One region of the uncultured Microbacterium sp. genome, then DNA from elsewhere that is predicted to be linked to it. Evidence: predicted binding sites of a transcription regulator. Region 1 holds the regulator's gene; each other region holds the start of a gene.

Region 1 (3,273 bases):
GCGGCAGCCGGCGTCACTCGGCTGTCGATCGGCATGCAGTCCGCCGTCCCGCACGTGCTGGCCGCCCTGGACCGCACGCACGAGCCTGCCAATGTGGCCACGGCGGTCGGGGCGGCGCGGGCGGCAGGGCTGGATGTCAGCCTCGACCTCATCTACGGCGCGCCCGGTGAGTCGCTCGACGACTGGCGGCGGTCGCTCGACACCGTGGTCGGCCTGGAGCCCGACCACGTCTCGGCGTACGCCCTCATCATCGAGGACGGCACGAAGCTCGCCCGCCAGATCCGCCGCGGCGAGGTGCCCGCGCCCGACGACGACCTCCAGGCCGATATGTACGAGCTGGCCGACCAGAGACTGTCCACCGCCGCATACGACTGGTACGAGGTGTCGAACTGGTCGCGGGGGAGCGCCCATCGTTCGCGCCACAACCTGGCCTACTGGCGAGGAACGGACTGGTGGGGTTTCGGCCCCGGCGCCCACAGCCACATCGGCGGGGTGCGCTTCTGGAACGTCAAGCACCCCGCCGCGTACGCCCAGCGCCTGGCCGCGGGGGAGTCGCCCGCAGCGGGCCGGGAACGCCCGGATGCTGCGTCCCGCGAGCTCGAGGAAGTGCTTCTGCGCACCCGCATCCGCGAGGGGATGCCGGTGGCGGAGCTGCGCACCGAAAGTCGTCACGCGGTGGCCGCACTGATCGCCGACGGCCTCATCGACGGTGGCGCGGCGGTGCACGGACGCATCGTGCTGACCCTGCGCGGTCGACTCCTCGCCGATGCGGTCGTCCGGGCACTGACATCCTGACCGGCCTTCGGGCGCCGTCCATCGCGATCGGATAGAATTGGCACTCCGGGAGTGGGAGTGCCAAGCGCGGGAGGAGGCGGGACATGGTCACCGAACGCGGTCTCCAGGTGCTGCGCGCCATCGTGCAGGACTACGTCGACACGCACGAGCCCGTCGGCAGCCGCACGATCGTCGAGCGCCACGCGTTCGGCGTATCGGCCGCGACGATCCGCAACGACATGGCGCTGCTCGAGGACGAAGAGCTGATCACCGCGCCGCACACGTCGTCGGGCCGCGTCCCCACCGACAAGGGCTACCGCGTCTTCGTCGACCACCTCGCCGAGCTGCGCCCCCTGACGCCCGCTCAGCGCGCGGCGATCTCGTCGTTTCTCGAAGGGCCGACCGACCTCGACGACGTCCTCATGCGCACGGTGCGCGCGCTCACGCAGGTGACCGGACAGGTCGCGATCGTCCAGTATCCGTCGTTCGAGCAGGCGAGCGTGTCGCACGTCGAACTCGTGGCCCTCGGCGGCGGGCGGCTGCTGGTGGTTGTTGTCACCGACACCGGCCGCGTGTCGCAGCGCCTCGCGCTCGTCCACGACGAAATCGACGATGACGCCGTCATCCGGCTGCGTGCGCTGTTCGGCGATCTCGTCGTGCGCCGGTCGGTGCGCGAGGGAGCCCAGCGGGTGGGCGCGCTCCTCGCCGAGGACGAGGCGACGTCGGGGGATGCCCCGGCCCGCGCGATCGCCCGGGTGCTCGCCGAAGAGCTCGACGAGTTCCGCCAGGATCGCCTACTGCTGGCCGGCGCGGCGAACCTCGCCCGGCGGGAGTCCGACTTCCGCGGCAGCATCTACCCGCTCTTGGAGGCGATCGAGGAGCAGGTGACCCTGCTCAGGCTGATGGGCGAGATGGTGGCCGACGAGCACGGACTCGCCGCAAGTATCGGCCGTGAAAACGAGCAGTTCGGTCTGTCCGAGGCATCCGTGGTCACCAGTGACTACGACGCCACCGGTGGAAGCGCCCGCGTCGGCGTGCTGGGGCCCACCCGGATGGACTACCCCTCCAATCTCGCGTCGGTCCGTGCCGTCGCGCGCTATCTGAGCCGGATGCTCGACGACGACGAGAACGCCCGCTGAGGCATCCGTGACCGAACGATCCCCGCGCTGTCGCGCGGGCAGGAAGGCGATCCGTGGCTGACCACTACGAGGTGCTGGGAGTGTCGCGCGAGGCGACACTCGATGAGATCAAGAAGGCGTACCGCCGTCTCGCGCGAGAGCTCCACCCCGACGTCAACCCCGGAGAGGACGCGTCGGAGCGCTTCAAGCTCGTGACGCACGCGTACGACGTGCTGAGCGACCCCGAGCAGCGGCGCCGGTACGACATGGGCGGCAGCGACTCTGCGTTCGGCGGTGCGCAGGGGGGATTCGGCGGATTCGGCGACATCTTCGAGACGTTCTTCGGGGCGACCGGCGGCCAACGCGGCGGACGCCCGCGGTCGCGGCGCGAGCGCGGGCAGGACGCCCTCGTCCGAGTGACGCTCGACCTGGGGGACGTCGTGTTCGGCGCGCATCGCGACCTCGACGTCGACACAGCGGTGCTGTGCGAGACGTGCCAGGGCTCGTGCTGCCAGCCCGGGACTTCCGAAGTCACGTGTGACATCTGCCACGGCAGCGGTCACGTGCAGCGCACCGTGCGGAGCCTGCTCGGCAACGTCGTCACCAGCCAGCCCTGCGGATCGTGCCAGGGCCACGGCACCACGATCCCGTACCCGTGCGCCACGTGCCAGGGCCAGGGCCGGGTGCGCGCGCGCCGCACGGTGTCCATCGACATCCCCGCCGGCGTCGAGACAGGCCTTCGCCTGCAGCTGCCCGGCTCGGGAGAGGTCGGCCCCGCCGGCGGCCCGAACGGCGACCTGTACATCGAGGTCACGGTCACCCCGCACGAGGTGTTCAGCCGCGACGGAGACGACCTCGTCGCCACCCTCGAGGTGTCGATGCCCGATGCGATCCTGGGCACGACGGCCACGATCGAATCGCTGGACGGCGCCGTCGAGCTCGAGGTGCGCGCCGGAGTGCAGGCCGGAGACGTGCTGACCATCAAGGGGCGGGGGGTCACGCCCCTGCGCGGCACCCAGCGCGGCGATCTCCGGGTCGGTGTGCACGTCGTGACCCCCACCAAGCTCGATGCCAAGGAGCGGGCGCTCATCGAAGAATTCGCGAAGAAGACCAAGGCCCCGGCGCCGCATCTGGCCGAATTCCACCAGGGCCTCTTCTCCAAACTGCGCGACCGCTTCCGGAACGCGTGAGGGATGCCTCTGCACTTCCTCCTCGGTGAGGTCGACGGCTCCGCCGACCCGACGGAGGCCCGACCTGGCGACACCGTCGTCCTCGCGGGCGCCGAGGCCCACCACGCCGCGACGGTGCGCCGGCTCCGCTTCGGCGAAGAGGTCACGGTGGGCGATGGACGCGGCGCATGGCTCGAGGGCACCTGCGAGTC
Region 2 (3,273 bases), on a different contig from region 1:
TGCGCGAGCCGATCGCTCGAGAGCAGGTGGGCGTCGTCGATGAGCGCGACGCTGTCAGCGGGGAGCGCCTCGATGCGGTCGCGAGCGCCGACCACGACGAATTCGCGCCCGGCGTGGGCGAGCGTGTGCCGGAGCTGCCGCATCAGCCGCGATTTGCCTGCCCCGGCCGGCCCCAGCACGACCGCGCGGTACGGCGCGTCGCCCGCCGCCATCGTTGCGAGATGGATGCCGGCGACCCGCGTCAGCATCGGCGCGTGAGAGGTCGTGGCGACGGGGAAGATCGTGGGTGCGGTCATAAGGGCTCCGGGATGCTGAGTGGGCGGTCCGAGAGATGAACGGGGATGCGGGGTGCCGTCGTCGAAGCGGTCGCCATGCCGCGCCCGAACCATCGCCGACGTCGGGGCGGCCGGCTCGTCGCGGATCCGGGCTCGGGCAGTTCCTCCTCGGCGTCTTCTTCCGCGTCGACGACCCGCGCGCGCCGGGCGGAGTCGGCCGCCACGCGGGCGGCACCGAGCGCGATGATCGCCTTCGGATCGGCGTCGACGGCGACCGGGCGATCGAACCGCTCCGAGAGCAGCTGCGCGACGCGGGGGATGCGTGACGAGCCGCCCGTCAGGAGAATCGCCTCGACGTCCGCGACGTCGACCGACGTCGAGTCGAATGCGTCGGCCATGAGATCGATCGCCGTCGCGATGCCGGCCTCGATCATCCCCTCGAACTCCGACCGCGTGAGGCGCACGGTGGCGTACCCGTCGGCCAGGAGCACGGGGATCACCGTCTCGGAGTCGAACGAGAGCGCCTCCTTCGCCTCGACGCATTCACGTCGGAGTGCCGCGAGTGCGACACGCTCGGCGGCTCCGCCGCGGAGATCGCGGGCGGATCGCCCGGCCGCGGCGAGGACATGCCGCACGACGATGTCGTCGAAGTCCGAGCCGCCGAAGGCATCCATGCCTCCCGGTTCGCCGAGTACGACGATCTCGTCCGTCTCGTCCTTGCGGAGCACGGCCGTGTCGAACGTTCCGCCGCCGAGATCGAATACGGCGATCAGGCGACCGGGGGGCAGAGGCCATTCGGCTTCGTAGTGCCGCGCCGCCGCGACGGGTTCGGCGATGACGGAGATGTCGCTCCACCCCTCGCGAGCGATCGCCGAGCGCACGAGGCCGATGCGGAACTCGGTCCACGATGCCGGCACGGTGACGCTGACCGCCAGCGGCGGTTGGCCTTCGCGCTCGATGACGTTCTCGACCGCCCAGGCCACCGTCTGCGCGTAGAGCTGTTCGGGCAGGAGCTGGCGGTCGCCGGCGAGGATCGGCACGTCGTCGCCGATCCGGCGCGTGAATTCGCGGAGGACTCGCTCGGGGTGTGCGATGCCGCGCCGGGCGGCGGCGTCACCGAAGAGCAGCTCGCCCTCGCCGACGAAGACCACGCTCGGCGCGCTGTCGGAATGGCGGCCGAGAGGAAACGATGCCGTCGAGATGGTTCCGTCATCGCGGATGCGGGCCGTGGCAGCCGCCGTGCGGCTGGTGCCGACATCGACGGCCAGGAAATACGGCGCTGCCATTTCTCAATCACCCCAGTCGATTGGATGCGGAGTGGGCTGGGCGTACCGAGGCAGCCATCACCCGCATACGATCGATTCGGATCAGAACACGAGTCGGATTGGAATCTTGCGTTGGCACTCGCGTTGCACGAGTGCCAGCTCTTGCCTACACTGGCGTTAGCACTCTCATGCAGTGGGTGCTAATCAGACTTAGTGTCAAGATCTCAAGAAAGCAGAGGTAGACCGTGACGGTTTCCACTCAGGTTTCCATCAAGCCGCTCGAGGACCGCATCGTCATCCGCCAGATCGAGGCTGAGCAGACCACCTCCAGCGGTCTGGTCATCCCCGACACCGCCAAGGAGAAGCCCCAGGAGGGCGAGGTCGTGGCGGTCGGCCCCGGCCGCATCGACGACAACGGCAATCGCGTCCCGCTCGACGTCTCGGTCGGCGACCGCGTGATCTACAGCAAGTACGGCGGAACCGAAGTCAAGTTCGGCGCCGACGAGTTCCTCGTGCTGTCCGCTCGCGACGTGCTCGCAGTGGTCGTGCGCTGACCCGCGACACCCCGTAGATGAAGGACCCGGATGCTGCGGCATCCGGGTCCTTCATCGTTGGGTCTCGTGCTGCCGCCGTAGGCTGAACGAGTGTCCGACGCTCCCGCCCCCACGCGTGAGCGCACACTCGGCGGCGTCTACGCGCTCCTGGCCTATCTGTTGTGGGGCATTCTTCCGCTGTACTTCCTCGCGCTCGCACCGATCGGGCCCTTCGAGCTCGTGGCGTGGCGTGTGCTCCTCTCCCTCGTCTTCTGCGTGGTGCTCCTGACCGTGACCCGCGGCTGGGCGACGCTCGCGCGGATCATGCGCCTGCCCAGGCTGCTCGGACTCTCCGCCCTCGCCGGCGTGCTGATCTACATCAACTGGCAGGTCTTCGTGGTCGCAGCCCTGTCGGGGCACGTGATCGAGACGAGCCTGGGCTACTTCATCAACCCGATCGTGACGGTGCTCCTGGGCGTCCTGCTGCTGCATGAGCGGCTCCGCCGCATCCAGTGGGTCGCGATCGGCATCGCGGCGGTCGCGGTCGGGGTGATCGTCGTCGGCTACGGCGCCTTCCCCTGGATCGCGATCACCCTCGCGCTGTCGTTCGGCGCGTACGGACTCGTCAAGAAGACCATCGGACCGTCGGTGGATGCGGTCAGCGGCCTCACTCTCGAGACCATGTGGCTCACCCCCGTCGCCGTGGTGACCCTGATCGTGGTCGCCTCGCTCGGCGGGGTCACCGGCTTCTCGCAGGGTGCGTGGCACACCGTGATGCTCCTCGGCGCCGGGGTGGTCACCGCGATCCCGCTGCTCCTGTTCGCCGCGGGCGCGCGCCGCGTGCCGCTGTCGGTGATGGGGCTGCTGCAGTTCCTCACGCCGGTCATGCAGTTCATCACCGGGGCGTGGCTGCTGGGCGAGCCGATGTCGCTCGAACGCTGGATCGGGTTCGGTCTGGTGTGGCTCGCCCTCGTGCTCCTCACGATCGACTCGCTCGCGGCAGCGCGCCGCGCGCGGAGCGAGACGGATGCGTCGGACCTCGCTGAGCTGACCTGAGCGACCCGCCGTTCATAACGATTTCGTCGCAGATCGTGAACGATTGCATGAGTGAAACATGTTCGTGACACAGGCGGGATAGCTTGGCGCGCAAGCGGACGAGGGGAAGTGGTTCCTGCACGCCGCGCATTAACCCGAAAGGAC
Region 3 (3,273 bases), on a different contig from region 1:
GCTCGCCCGGGTCGCGGCGATGGCGCCGCGCGACGCGACCCTCGTCGTGACAACGCCGGGAGTGCTGCCGCACATCCCGCGCGAGGGGCGCGAGCGGCTGATCGAGGCCGTGCGGAGCCTGGACGCGGAGTGGATCACGATCGATCCGGCCGGACTTCATGGCGGGGATGTGCCCCTGGATCCGGGGGAGTGGGACGGGGTCGTCCTGGGGCGGGGAGGCAGGCCGATCGCGGTGGTCGACCCGCTCGGCGGTTTCGTGGAGTGGCGCGACGGCAGGTCTTCCGACGCGGGATAACGTGAAGTCGTGCCCTCGACCGACCCTGCTGAAACGACCGACGAGCTGTCGGCGCGCGAGAGGGCCATCCTCGATTTCGAGGCGGCGTGGAGCCGGCACGTCGGCGCCAAGGAAGAAGCCATCCGCGCCGAGCTGGGGCTGACACCCGCGCGGTACTACCAGCTGCTCGGTCGACTGCTGGATTCGGCCGCCGCCGTCGTCTATGACCCCATGCTGGTCAAGCGGCTCCGCCGCATCCGCGATTCGCGCGAGCAGGCGAGGCTCGCCCGGTCGTCCGCCGCGCGCTGAGAGCCCCGACATCGGCCCATCGAGCGGCCGGGTAACATCGGGGGGTGCCGAATTCGACCTACCCGAAGGATCGCTTCGACGACCTTCCTTCGGCGCCCGGCCGAGTCGGTGCGCATCGTGCCGAGAATCCCCACATGCGGGGCGGGGTCGTGTTCCTCTGGGCACTGGCCGCCACGATCGTGCTCATCGCCCTGGGCATCTTCGGCACGCTCATCGTCTCGGGCAAGGTGACGCTCTTCCCGACGCCGACGCCGAGTGCCACCCCGACGCCGGTGGTGACACCTGTGATCGACACGACCTACACCGTGCTCGTGCTCAACGCGACACCCGAGACCGGGCTCGCAACGCAGTTCCGCGACAAGATCGTGGCCGCCGGCTGGCCGGCCGACAACGTCTCGGCCAGCGGTGCGGGCTCGACCGACTTCCCGACCACGACCGTCTACTACGCACTCCCGTCGGATCAGGCCGCCGCTCTCGGTCTCGCCCAGGTGGTCGGCGGCGCCGCGGTCGCGCAGAGCAACGCGTACCAGGCGACGGATGACCCCGGCACTCCCGATGACGAGAGCCAGGCCAAGCAGCTGACCGTCGTGATCGGCGTCGACAGCACCACTTCAGGCAGCCCAGCGCCCACTCCATAGGCCGTCCGAAGGCGCAATTTCGGGGCGTGTGTTTCACCCCGGTAAACAGTTCGATGCACGCGCGTCAACAGTGGCCCGAGACGCGGTTTCGCCGTTCTCGGCGTGCATACGATGACCCTGTCCCACCAGCACAGGAGAGATCGCATGACCCAGGGCACCGTCAAGTGGTTCAACGCCGAGAAGGGCTTCGGCTTCATCACCGTCGCGGACGGCCAGGATGTGTTCGTGCATTACTCGAACATCGACATGTCGGGTTTCCGCGTGCTCGAAGAGGGGCAGACGGTCGAGTTCACCGTCGGCGCCGGCCAGAAGGGGCCGCAGGCCGAATCTGTCCGCGTCGTCTGACGGCGGCATCCTGCGCCCTTCGCTCGCAGGGGGCGTGCGAGACCTCGGCTCGCGGGGTCGTGCGCGACCTCGGCTCGCGGTGACCATGCGCGACCGATGACGCTGCGTGGCAGCATCCCTCCCGTGGCTTGCACTCGCATGGGTCGAGTGCCAGAATGGATTAGCACTCGTTATTGTCGAGTGCTAATGACCATTCGCTACGTCCGGACGAGACGTCCGGGAGGGACGACACACACATGGCAAAGATCATCGCTTTCGACGAGGAGGCCCGTCGTGGTCTCGAGCGCGGCCTGAACATCCTGGCTGACGCCGTCAAGGTGACACTCGGCCCCCGCGGTCGCAACGTCGTGCTCGAGAAGAAGTGGGGCGCCCCCACGATCACGAACGACGGTGTCTCCATCGCCAAGGAGATCGAACTCGACGACCCGTACGAGAAGATCGGTGCGGAGCTCGTCAAGGAGGTCGCCAAGAAGACCGACGACGTCGCAGGTGACGGCACCACGACGGCTACGGTCCTCGCTCAGGCGCTCGTCAAGGAAGGCCTCCGCAACGTGGCCGCCGGCGCCGACCCCATCTCGCTCAAGCGCGGCATCGAGAAGGCCGTTCAGGCCATCTCGGACGAACTGCTCGCTTCTGCCCGCCCGGTCGAGTCGAAGGAGCAGATCGCCGCTACCGCGTCGATCTCGGCCGCTGACCCCACCATCGGCGCGCTGATCGCCGAGGCGATCGACAAGGTCGGCAAGGAAGGCGTCGTCACCGTCGAGGAGTCGAACACGTTCGGCACCGAGCTCGAGCTCACCGAGGGTATGCGCTTCGACAAGGGCTACATCAACCCCTACTTCGTGACCGACCCGGAGCGCCAGGAAGCGGTCTTCGAAGACCCCTACATCCTGATCGCGAACCAGAAGATCTCGAACATCAAAGACCTGCTGCCGATCGTCGACAAGGTGATCCAGGAGGGCAAGGAGCTCGTCATCATCGCCGAGGACGTCGAGGGCGAGGCGCTCGCGACTCTCGTGCTCAACAAGATCCGCGGGATCTTCAAGTCGGCGGCCGTCAAGGCTCCCGGCTTCGGCGACCGTCGCAAGGCCCAGCTGCAGGACATCGCGATCCTCACCGGTGGTCAGGTCATCACCGAAGAGGTCGGCCTCAAGCTCGAGAACACCACGACCGACCTGCTCGGCCGTGCGCGCAAGGTCATCATCACCAAGGATGAGACCACGATCGTCGAGGGTGCGGGCGAGTCCGAGCAGATCGAGGGTCGCGTGACCCAGATCCGCCGCGAGATCGAGAACACCGACAGCGACTACGACCGCGAGAAGCTCCAGGAGCGTCTTGCCAAGCTCGCCGGTGGCGTCGCCGTCATCAAGGCCGGCGCGGCGACCGAGGTCGAGCTCAAGGAGCGCAAGCACCGCATCGAGGACGCCGTCCGCAACGCGAAGGCTGCCGTCGAAGAGGGCATCGTCGCCGGTGGTGGCGTGGCGCTCATCCAGGCGGGCAAGAACGTCTTCGCGACGCTCGACCTCACCGGTGACGAGGCGACAGGCGCGAACATCGTCAAGGTCGCCATCGAGGCTCCGCTCAAGCAGATCGCGCTGAACGCCGGTCTCGAGCCGGGCGTCGTCGCGAACACCGTTGCCGGCCTGCCGATCGGACACGGCCTGAACGCCGCGACCGGCGAGTACGGCGACCTGTTCGCACAGGGCA

What was found. The regulator HrcA, encoded in region 1, represses chaperone genes, less so after heat shock. The targets are predictions, from matches to a motif close to TTNGCACTCGNNNNNNNCGAGTGCNAA.
Region 2: the regulator HrcA is predicted to act here: its motif matches at 1,673-1,699, upstream of groES (co-chaperone GroES).
Region 3: the regulator HrcA is predicted to act here: its motif matches at 1,727-1,753, upstream of groL (chaperonin GroEL).

What each region holds. Positions count from the first base shown of each region.
Region 1 covers NZ_CAXTJR010000001.1:670,742-674,014, forward strand. The annotation lists gene hemW (radical SAM family heme chaperone HemW) at 1-795, shown strand, start outside; gene hrcA (heat-inducible transcriptional repressor HrcA) at 879-1,913, shown strand; gene dnaJ (molecular chaperone DnaJ) at 1,967-3,082, shown strand; gene ACFE6Z_RS03230 (16S rRNA (uracil(1498)-N(3))-methyltransferase) at 3,086-3,273, shown strand, end outside.
Region 2 covers NZ_CAXTJR010000006.1:114,012-117,284, forward strand. The annotation lists gene ACFE6Z_RS11805 (LuxR C-terminal-related transcriptional regulator) at 1-296, opposite strand, end outside; gene ACFE6Z_RS11810 (Hsp70 family protein) at 293-1,561, opposite strand; gene groES (co-chaperone GroES) at 1,786-2,094, shown strand; gene rarD (EamA family transporter RarD) at 2,185-3,129, shown strand.
Region 3 covers NZ_CAXTJR010000016.1:680-3,952, reverse strand. The annotation lists gene ACFE6Z_RS16015 (DUF2332 family protein) at 1-295, shown strand, start outside; gene ACFE6Z_RS16010 (DUF3263 domain-containing protein) at 305-583, shown strand; gene ACFE6Z_RS16005 (LytR C-terminal domain-containing protein) at 628-1,221, shown strand; gene ACFE6Z_RS16000 (cold-shock protein) at 1,366-1,566, shown strand; gene groL (chaperonin GroEL) at 1,803-3,273, shown strand, end outside.